Regions from separate parts of the Enterobacter sp. JS8-1 genome, predicted to be linked through region 1. Evidence: predicted binding sites of a transcription regulator. Region 1 holds the regulator's gene; the other holds the start of a gene.

Region 1 (5,122 bases):
ACAACGCGGCTCAGGTGTGGAACCACACCTTCTACTGGCACTGCCTGGCGCCAAATGCCGGTGGTGAACCTGACGGTGAACTGGCGAGCGCCATTAACGCCGCTTTTGGCAGCTTCGCGGACTTCAAGGCGAAGTTTACCGATGCGGCCATCAAAAACTTCGGTTCCGGCTGGACGTGGCTGGTCAAAGAAGCGGATGGCAAGCTGGCTATCGTTTCCACCTCTAATGCGGGCACCCCGCTGACCACCAGCGCTAAACCGCTGATGACCGTGGACGTATGGGAACACGCTTACTACATTGATTACCGTAACGCGCGTCCTAACTATCTGGAGCACTTCTGGGCACTGGCTAACTGGGACTTTGTGGCGAAGAACTTCGCCGCGTAAGAGACACGCAGAAGGGTTCGCCCCTTCTGCGTTTTTGTTTATTCCGCCGCGCAGGCAGCTTCTGGCTGTTTACGACCGGACATCAGCACTAACAGCAGGCCGAGTGCGGCAATAATTGCCCCCATCACCGGCACAAAACTGTATCCCAGCCCACCGGAAATCACCGCCCCGCCCGCTGCAGCCCCCAGCGCATTACCCAGGTTAAACGCACCGATATTCACGGAAGAAGAGAGACCTGGCGCTTCATGGGCGACACGCATCACCCGCATCTGAAGCGGTGGTACCACGGCAAAGGTGGCAGCACCCCACACGACCATTGCGATCGCAGCACCCCATTCGTTGCGTGCCAGCCACGGGATCGCAATCATGATGACAATCAGCAGGGTTAAAAAGCCTTTCAGCGTACCGCTCACGGAGCGATCGGCCAGTTTTCCGCCCAGATAGTTACCGATAGAGAAGCCCACGCCTATCAGCACCAGCATCGCGGTAATAAAGATCGGCGTCGCGTGGGTAATATCGTGCAGCACCGGTGAAATATAGGTGTAGAGGGTAAACATCGCACCGGCCCCCAGCACCGTGGTCAGCAGCGCGGAAAGCACCTGAGGACGCATCAGCACCGACAGCTCTTTGCGCACGTCAGGACGTTCCCCGGCGCTCCCCTTCGGTAAGGAGAAGAACAGCGCCACCATCGCCACCACGCCCAGCCCTGCTGTCGCCAGGAAAGACATTCGCCAGCCAATGACTTCACCCAGCCAGGTGGCCGCAGGCACACCGCCTATGTTGGCGATCGTCAGCCCCATAAACATGGTCGCCACCGCGCTGGCCTGCTTGTGCTTCGGAACCACGCTTGCCGCAACAACCGAGCCCAGACCGAAAAATGCGCCATGGTTCAAACTGGTCAGAATACGCGACAGCATCAGAGTGGTGTAATCCGGCGCAATCGCGGAGAGCACGTTGCCCAGCGTAAAGATCGCCATCAAAAATATCAGCGCATTGCGACGCGCGCGGTGCGACAGCAGCAGCGTCATCAGCGGAGCCCCGACCATCACGCCGATGGCATAGGCGCTGATTAACATCCCGGCCGCAGGAATAGAGACGTCTACACCGCGTGCGATAACAGGCAGTAACCCCATTGGGGAGAATTCAGTGGTGCCAATCCCAAAGGCGCCAATCGCCAGGGCCAGCAGAGGAAAATTGATTTTCATGAGTCAACTCCGGATGCCGTGTCATCACGCGACACAGAACTAAGAAGTCAAAAGCATGACATCAATCACAAAATTTGAGAAGTTAACATTTTGGCAAAAGATTTTTGCCGGAGAGGTAACAATAGGAAGCAAATGAGGAGGGAGAGGACTCTCCCCCCGCGTAAATCAGTGCAGCGCAGCCGTCAAACCACCGGCAACAATCAATGCCAGCACGATAAAGGTGGTCACCAGCGAAAACTTCAGATCGGAACTCATCAATTTTTCTCCTTTTAATCACCCCACGAAAAGTGAGCTTGCTCATTTTTACACAGTTTACGTCAAAAATCTTCCTGGATTTAAACTGATATCCACTTTAGCTCTTCCCCTTTTCATCAAGATAGGACAAAATTCCACGCTAAATTTATTAGCGTACCGGCCATTGACCCCCTCCTGACGTCCTGTGTCGTTTTCCCGGCGTGTCGCAACTCAAGATTGCGTAATAAGGGTGAGAGAAGGCAAACGTTTACCTTCAAGTTTTTCAGGAGTTTAGGATATGGTCTGGAGTGACATTGAATGGCAACAATAAAAGACGTAGCAAAACGCGCAAACGTTTCCACTACAACCGTATCACATGTAATTAACAAAACCCGCTTCGTCGCGGAAGAGACGCGCAACGCCGTCTGGGCGGCGATCAAGGAGTTACATTACTCCCCAAGTGCGGTTGCGCGCAGCCTGAAGGTGAATCACACCAAGTCGATTGGCTTGCTGGCGACCAGCAGTGAAGCGGCCTACTTTGCCGAAATCATCGAAGCCGTTGAGAAAAACTGCTTCCAGAAAGGCTATACGCTGATTCTGGGCAACGCGTGGAACAGCATTGAGAAGCAGCGCGCCTACCTGTCGATGATGGCGCAAAAGCGCGTCGATGGCCTGCTGGTAATGTGTTCTGAATACCCAGAGTCCGTACTTTCCATGCTGGAAGAGTACCGCCACATCCCGATGGTGGTGATGGACTGGGGCGAAGCACGCGCGGACTTCACCGATTCCGTTATCGATAATGCCTTTGAAGGCGGCTATATGGCCGGTCGTTATCTGATCGAACGCGGTCACCGCGAGATTGGCGTGATCCCGGGTCCGCTGGAGCGCAACACCGGTGCGGGCCGTCTGGCCGGGTTTATGAAGGCAATGGAAGAGGCACTCATCACCGTGCCGGAAAACTGGATCGTTCAAGGCGACTTTGAGCCGGAATCTGGTTACCGCGCAATGCAGCAGATTGTCTCCCAACCGCATCGCCCAACGGCTGTTTTCTGTGGTGGCGATATTATGGCGATGGGCGCACTCTGCGCCGCCGACGAGCTGGGCCTGCGGGTGCCGCAGGATATTTCCGTGATCGGGTATGACAACGTGCGTAACGCGCGCTTCTTCACCCCGGCGCTGACCACTATTCACCAGCCAAAAGACTCGCTGGGCGAAACGGCTTTCAACATGCTGATGGACAGGATCGTCAACAAGCGTGAAGAATCCCAGTCGATTGAAGTTCACCCACGCCTCATCGAGCGCCGCTCCGTGGCGGACGGTCCTTTCCGCGACTATCGCCGTTAATCGCTTACGGAGCCAGTTATGCTGGCTCCCGTAGCCACTCCCGATTCAACGTTTCACTGTCTCCCAGATAATCCAGAAGCCAGGCCATCGCAGGCGATACGTCGTTTTGCTGCCAGGTCAGACAGCAGGCCGCATCCGGGAACGGATTTTCCAGCGTCAGCGCTGTCCACTCTCCGGTATCGATGCGCGGACGCGCGAAGTGAACGGGCACCATCGCCACGCACAGCCCCGCAGAAAGACAGGTTGCCGACGATTCCCAGTCAGGGGCCACCACGCGGCGCTGGTTGTCCAGTAGCCAGGTGATGCGCTTGGGCAGCGAGCGCGAGGTATCTTCCAGCACCAGCGACGGCCAGTTGCGCAGCGTGTCATCGCTGAGAGGGCCTTCCATTGCCGCCAGCGGATGTTCGCTGGAGACAACGCAGGTCCAGCTCAGCATCCCCATATCGCGAAACGCATAGCGTCCCCCAACGGGGATCGCCTGCGTTGCACCAATCGCCATCTCCACCCTGCCATCCGCCAGCGCATCCCAGACGCCGTTGAACACCTCTTGGGAGACCCGCAGTTCGACATCAGAAAAATGACGATAGAAATCCACGATCATTTGCCGGGTCCGTTCCGGCTTAACGATATTATCCACCGCGATGGAGAGATGGCCTCGCCAGCCGTTAGCGATCTGCTGACACTGCTCGCGGGTGATCTGCATTTTTTTGATAACAGAACGCCCTTCCTTCAAAAACCACGCGCCTGCAGGCGTTAATTCCACGTCGCGATGACGCCGCTCGAACAGCGGAACCGCCAGCCACTCTTCCAGCTGACGCACGGTGTAACTGATCGCCGAGGGTACGCGGTGTAACTCCTGCGCGGCACCGGTGAAACTGCCGTTACGGGCAACAGCATCCACAACTTCAAGAGAATAATCTGACCACATGTTCTGCCTGCAAAAAATTTGAATGCACTCTGCAAATATTAGCGTTTCACAAGCCGCTTTGCACTCCCTACACTCTGCGCCAACGTACACCTGCCTCCTCAGGAGAATAAAACAATGCAACCCAGGAAAGGATTTTTAGTCTGGCTCGGCGGCTTAAGCGTGCTGGGCTTTTTAGCGACCGACATGTATCTGCCCGCATTTGCCGCGATGCAGGAAGATCTGCAAACCCCCGCAGCCGCTATCAGCGCCAGCCTGAGCCTGTTCCTCGCCGGTTTTGCCTTCGCACAACTCCTCTGGGGGCCACTCTCCGATCGCTTTGGTCGTAAACCGGTGCTGCTGCTGGGTCTGGCTATTTTTGCCGTGGGCTGCCTGGGCATGCTGTGGGTACGCGATGCCACCTGGCTGCTGGTACTGCGATTCATTCAGGCCGTTGGCGTCTGTGCTGCAGCGGTGACCTGGCAGGCGCTGGTGACCGATTATTATCCGGCATCCCGCACTAACCGAATTTTCGCCACCATTATGCCGCTGGTCGGTCTCTCGCCTGCCCTCGCACCGTTGCTCGGAAGCTGGATCCTGGCCCATTTCGACTGGCAGGCGATCTTCGCCACGCTCTTTGCCATCACGCTGGTACTGATGCTGCCTGCGTTTTTCCTCAAGCCTGCGCATAAAAAAGAGACGCATCCTGACGCGAAGCCGATTACCTTTGCCTCGCTACTGCGTTCAAAAGCGTATCGCGGCAACGTCCTGATTTACGCGGCCTGTTCCGCCAGTTTCTTCGCGTGGCTGACTGGCTCGCCGTTCATTCTGCACGATATGGGATACAGCCCGGCGGCAATCGGCCTGAGTTATGTTCCACAGACCATCGCTTTCCTGGTCGGCGGCTACGGCTGTCGTGCAGCGCTGCAGAAGTGGGAAGGCCAGCAAATGCTGCCCTGGCTACTGGTGCTGTTCGCGTTAAGCGTTTTCGGCACATGGGCCGTCGGGTTTATTCCGGGTACGGGCCTGACCGAAATTTTGATTCCGTT
Region 2 (5,122 bases), 1.9 Mb from region 1:
GATCATGACCGCTACGCCGATTCCGCGCACCCTGGCGATGACCGCCTACGCCGATCTGGATACCTCCACCATCGACGAACTGCCGCCGGGCCGTACCCCGGTCACAACGGTCGCCATTCCTGACACGCGCCGCAGCGATATCATCGACCGCGTGCGCAACGCCTGCACCCACGAAGGCCGTCAGGCCTACTGGGTCTGTACGCTGATTGAAGAGTCTGAACTGCTGGAGGCGCAAGCTGCCGAAGCAACGTGGGAAGAGCTTAAGCTGGCGCTGCCGGAGCTGAACGTCGGTCTGGTGCACGGACGCATGAAGCCCGCCGAAAAACAGGCGGTGATGCAGTCGTTCAAACAAGGTGATTTGCATCTGCTGATCGCCACCACGGTGATCGAAGTCGGCGTGGACGTCCCGAATTCCAGCCTGATGATCATCGAAAACCCGGAGCGTCTGGGCCTTGCCCAGCTCCACCAGCTGCGCGGGCGCGTTGGTCGTGGCGCGGTGGCTTCCCACTGCGTACTGCTCTACAAAGCCCCGCTCTCAAAAACCGCCCAGATGCGGTTGCAGGTGCTGCGCGACAGCAACGACGGTTTTGTGATTGCGCAAAAAGACCTGGAGATCCGCGGCCCGGGCGAACTGCTGGGCGCGCGTCAGACGGGGAACGCGGAATTCAAAGTCGCAGATTTGCTGCGCGATCAGGCGATGATCCCCGAAGTTCAGCGCCTCGCCCGCCATATTCATGAACGCTACCCCGAACAGGCGGCAGCGTTAATTGAGCGCTGGATGCCGGAAACTGAACGCTACTCCAACGCCTGATTTCAGGCAAACATCGGCAGCATCAGGTACAGCTTAATCACCAGCGCGTTGACGATATCAATGAAGAATGCACCAACCATCGGGACCACCAGAAACGCCAAGTGCGATGGCCCGAACCGTTCGGTGATCGCCTGCATGTTGGCGATAGCCGTTGGGGTAGCCCCCAGACCAAACCCGCAGTGACCCGCCGCCAGCACCGCCGCATCGTAGTTTTTGCCCATCATGCGCCAGGTCACGAACATGGCGTACAGCGCCATAAACAGCGCCTGCACCGCCAGTATCGCCACCATCGGCAGCGCCAGCGAGGCCAGCTCCCACAGTTTGAGGCTCATCAGCGCCATCGCCAGGAACAGCGACAGGCAGACGTTGCCGAGCACCGATACCGCCCGTTCAAACACGCGGTAGAAGCCCATCAGCGCCAGACCGTTGCTCAGGATCACCCCGATAAACAGCACGCAAACAAACGTCGGCAGTTCAAACGCAGAGCCCGCCAGCCATTGCGCAACCACTTTGCCCACGGTCAGGCAGATGGCGATCATCGCGATGGTTTCAATCAGCACCAGCGAGGTAATGCTGCGCCCGACGTCCGGTTTTTCGAACGCGGTCGGCACCAGCTCATCGTCAGGTCTGCCGTTCGGCGTGGTGGAGTGTTTAACCAGATAACGCGCCACCGGGCCGCCAATCAGGCCACCCAGCACCAGACCAAAGGTCGCACAGGCCATCGCCACCTCCGTCGCGTTTTCAAACCCGTAGCGCTCGATGAACAGCTTGCTCCACGCGGCTCCGGTACCGTGACCGCCAGAAAGGGTAATCGACCCCGCCAGCAGCCCCATCAGCGGATCCAGCCCCAGCAGCGTCGCCATCCCGATGCCAATGGCGTTTTGCATCAGCAGCAGCCCCACCACCACAATCAGAAATACGCCGAGCACTTTACCGCCCGCACGCAGGCTCGCCAGGTTGGCGTTCAGGCCGATGGTGGCAAAGAAGGCCAGCATCAGCGGGTCTTTCAGGGACATATCAAAATCGATTTCCCAGCCCATGCTTTTTTTCAGTATCAGCAGGGCCAGCGCCACCAGCAGGCCACCGGCGACAGGTTCAGGAATGGTGTATTTCTTCAGAAGGGAAACGCTATGTACCAGCTTACGGCCAAGCAGTAGGACCAGCGTTGCGGCAACAAGTGTCGACAACGTATCGAGATGAATCATAGAAGGCTCCTGTTTTGCGCGTGTTCCATACACACGCGGCGTTATCCTGGGCCGGTTTGCGCTCTTCATGAGCTCCCGGCGCAAAAAGTGTAATTTTTTTTCCCGATGGGGAGTAGAAAACCTGCGCGCAGCGGCAGAATTTCTTCCCTTTTTTTGCTGGCAATCGTTTGCTTTTACCAGGTGGTCAGATAAAATGCCCGCTTTTCCACCGTGGGATTGCCGCCGATGTCCGTTAACACCATAGAGTCGCCTGATGCGCAACCGATTGCGCAGAAGCAAAATAGCGAACTGATTTACCGCCTTGAAGACCGCCCGCCGCTGCCGCAGACGCTTTTCGCCGCCTGCCAGCATCTTCTGGCGATGTTTGTTGCGGTGATCACCCCGGCGCTGCTGATCTGCCAGGCGCTCGGTTTGCCAGCTCAGGACACGCAGCACATTATCAGCATGTCTCTTTTTGCCTCCGGCGTCGCCTCTATTATTCAAATTAAAGCCTGGGGTCCGGTAGGGTCGGGATTATTGTCGATTCAGGGCACCAGCTTTAACTTCGTGGCACCGCTAATCATGGGCGGTACGGCGCTGAAAACCGGTGGGGCGGATGTTCCAACCATGATGGCGGCGCTGTTCGGCACGCTGATGCTGGCCAGCTGCACGGAGATGGTGATCTCCCGCGTTCTGCACCTGGCGCGCCGCGTCATCACCCCGCTGGTTTCCGGCGTGGTCGTCATGATTATCGGCCTGTCGCTGATTCAGGTGGGCCTGACGTCCATCGGTGGCGGCTATGCGGCAATGAGCGACCACACCTTCGGCGCGCCGAAAAACCTGCTGCTGGCAGGCGTGGTGTTAGCAATCATCATTCTGCTTAACCGTCAGCGTAACCCTTACCTGCGCGTGGCCTCGCTGGTTATCGCGATGGCGGCCGGTTACCTGATGGCCTGGGCGCTGGATATGCTGCCGCAAAATACCGCACCGACGAATGCCGCGCTGATCACTATCCCAACGCCACTCTACTACGGACTGGGCATTGACTGGGGCCTGCTGCTGCCGCTGATGCTGGTCTTTATGATCACCTCTCTGGAGACCATCGGCGACATCACCGCTACCTCGGACGTCTCTGAGCAGCCGGTGTCCGGTCCGCTGTACATGAAGCGTCTGAAAGGCGGCGTGCTGGCGAACGGCCTGAACTCGTTTGTCTCTGCCGTATTCAACACCTTCCCGAACTCCTGCTTTGGTCAGAACAACGGCGTGATCCAGCTGACCGGCGTGGCCAGCCGCTACGTCGGGTTTGTGGTGGCGCTGATGCTGATCGTCCTCGGCCTGTTCCCGGCGGTAAGCGGCTTTGTGCAGCACATCCCAGAGCCGGTGCTGGGCGGCGCGACGCTGGTGATGTTCGGCACTATCGCGGCCTCCGGCGTGCGTATCGTCTCCCGCGAGCCGCTGAACCGCCGCGCGATCATGATTATCGCCCTGTCGCTGGCGGTCGGTCTGGGCGTTTCTCAGCAGCCTCTGATCCTGCAGTTTGCGCCTGACTGGGTGAAAAACCTGCTCTCTTCCGGCATTGCCGCAGGCGGTATCACCGCTATCGTTCTGAACCTCGTTTTCCCGCCTGAGAAAAATTGATTTCTCTCACGGCAGGCTGTCAAGGCCTGCCGTGACATCTCTTTACACCATTCCCGCCTTGAGCATTGCGCATAAATCGTGCATAACTCCTTTATGTGCGTTTTGCGGGATGGAAGACCATGAAATTTATTGGAAAGCTGATCATCTATCTTCTGTTAGCTCTGCTTTTGGTGGTGCTGGCATTCTATATTTTGCTCCAGACCCGCTGGGGCGCGTCACAGGTCAGCAATTGGGTTACGGTAAATACCGATTACGAACTCAACTTTGACCTGATGGATCACCGCTTTTCATCCCCTTCTCACCTCATTCTGGAAAATGTCACCTTTGGTCGTGACGGCAAACCCGCCACCCTGGTGGCCAAAAAAGTCGATATCGGTTTAAGCAGCCGTCAGGTAACCGATCCGCTGCATATGGACACCATTACCCTGTTCGATGGCACCCTGAACCTCTCTCCGCAAACTGCGCCGCTGCCTTTCCAGGCGGACCGTTTGCAGCTAAACAACATGGCCTTTAACAGCCCGAATACCGAATGGGACCTGAGCGCGCAGAAAGTCACAGGCGGCGTCAGTCCGTGGCAGCCAGAGGCGGGAAACGTGCTGGGCAAAAATGCGCAGATCCAGATGAGCGCAGGCTCGCTCACCCTGAACGGCGTCCCGGCCAGCAACGTCCTGATTCAGGGACAGCTCAACGGTAAGGAGGTGGTGCTGAGCACCATTGGCGCGGATATGGCGCGCGGCTCGCTCACCGGCTCCGCCCTGCGTAACGCTGACGGCAGCTGGATTATCGACAGCATGCGTCTGAATGAGATCCGCCTGCAAAGCGATAAATCGCTGATGGATTTCTTTGCTCCCATCACCACGCTCCCTTCCCTGCAGATTGGTCGGCTGGAAGTGACCGACGCGCGCCTGCAGGGGCCGGACTGGGCGGTGACGGACCTTGATTTGAGCTTGCGTAACCTGACTCTCAGCAAAGGCGACTGGCAGAGCCAGGAAGGGCGTTTGTCTATGAACGCGAGCGAGTTTATCTACGGCTCGCTACATCTGTTCGACCCGATCCTGAACGCTGAATTCTCCCCGCAAGGTATCGCGCTGCGCCAGTTCACCTCTCGCTGGGAAGGCGGGATGGTACGCACCTCCGGCAACTGGCTGCGCGACGGCAAAGCGCTGGTGCTGGATGATGCCGCCATCGCCGGGCTGGAATACACCCTGCCTGAAAACTGGAAAACGCTGTGGATGGATCCACTGCCGGAATGGCTGAACAGCGTGACGCTAAAAAAATTCGGCCTGAGCCGCAATCTGGTGATCGACATCGATCCTGCTTTCCCATGGCAAATCACCTCTCTGGACGGCTATGGTGCAAATCTGCAGCTGGCGAAAGACCGCCAGTGGGGCGTCTGGGGCGGCAGCGCAACATTGAACGGTGCGGCCGCGACCTTTAATCGCGTGGACGTACGCCGTCCGTCGCTCGCGCTGAATGCGAACGCTGCCAC

The links. Region 1 encodes PurR, which represses purine synthesis genes. Its sites were predicted from a motif close to CANGCAAACGTTTGCNTG; they were not measured.
Region 2: ACOQH0_RS00440 (nucleobase:cation symporter-2 family protein) is a predicted target of PurR. The motif match lies at 2,173-2,190, and genes of this name have one in related genera.

The regions. Positions count from the first base shown of each region.
Region 1 covers NZ_CP185805.1:2,028,336-2,033,457, reverse strand. The annotation lists gene sodB (superoxide dismutase [Fe]) at 1-386, shown strand, start outside; gene ACOQH0_RS09660 (MFS transporter) at 425-1,591, opposite strand; gene ACOQH0_RS09655 (YnhF family membrane protein) at 1,757-1,846, opposite strand; gene purR (HTH-type transcriptional repressor PurR) at 2,144-3,169, shown strand; gene punR (DNA-binding transcriptional activator PunR) at 3,186-4,097, opposite strand; gene punC (purine nucleoside transporter PunC) at 4,212-5,122, shown strand, end outside.
Region 2 covers NZ_CP185805.1:86,806-91,927, reverse strand. The annotation lists gene recG (ATP-dependent DNA helicase RecG) at 1-811, shown strand, start outside; gene gltS (sodium/glutamate symporter) at 814-2,016, opposite strand; gene ACOQH0_RS00440 (nucleobase:cation symporter-2 family protein) at 2,242-3,633, shown strand; gene ACOQH0_RS00435 (AsmA family protein) at 3,753-5,122, shown strand, end outside.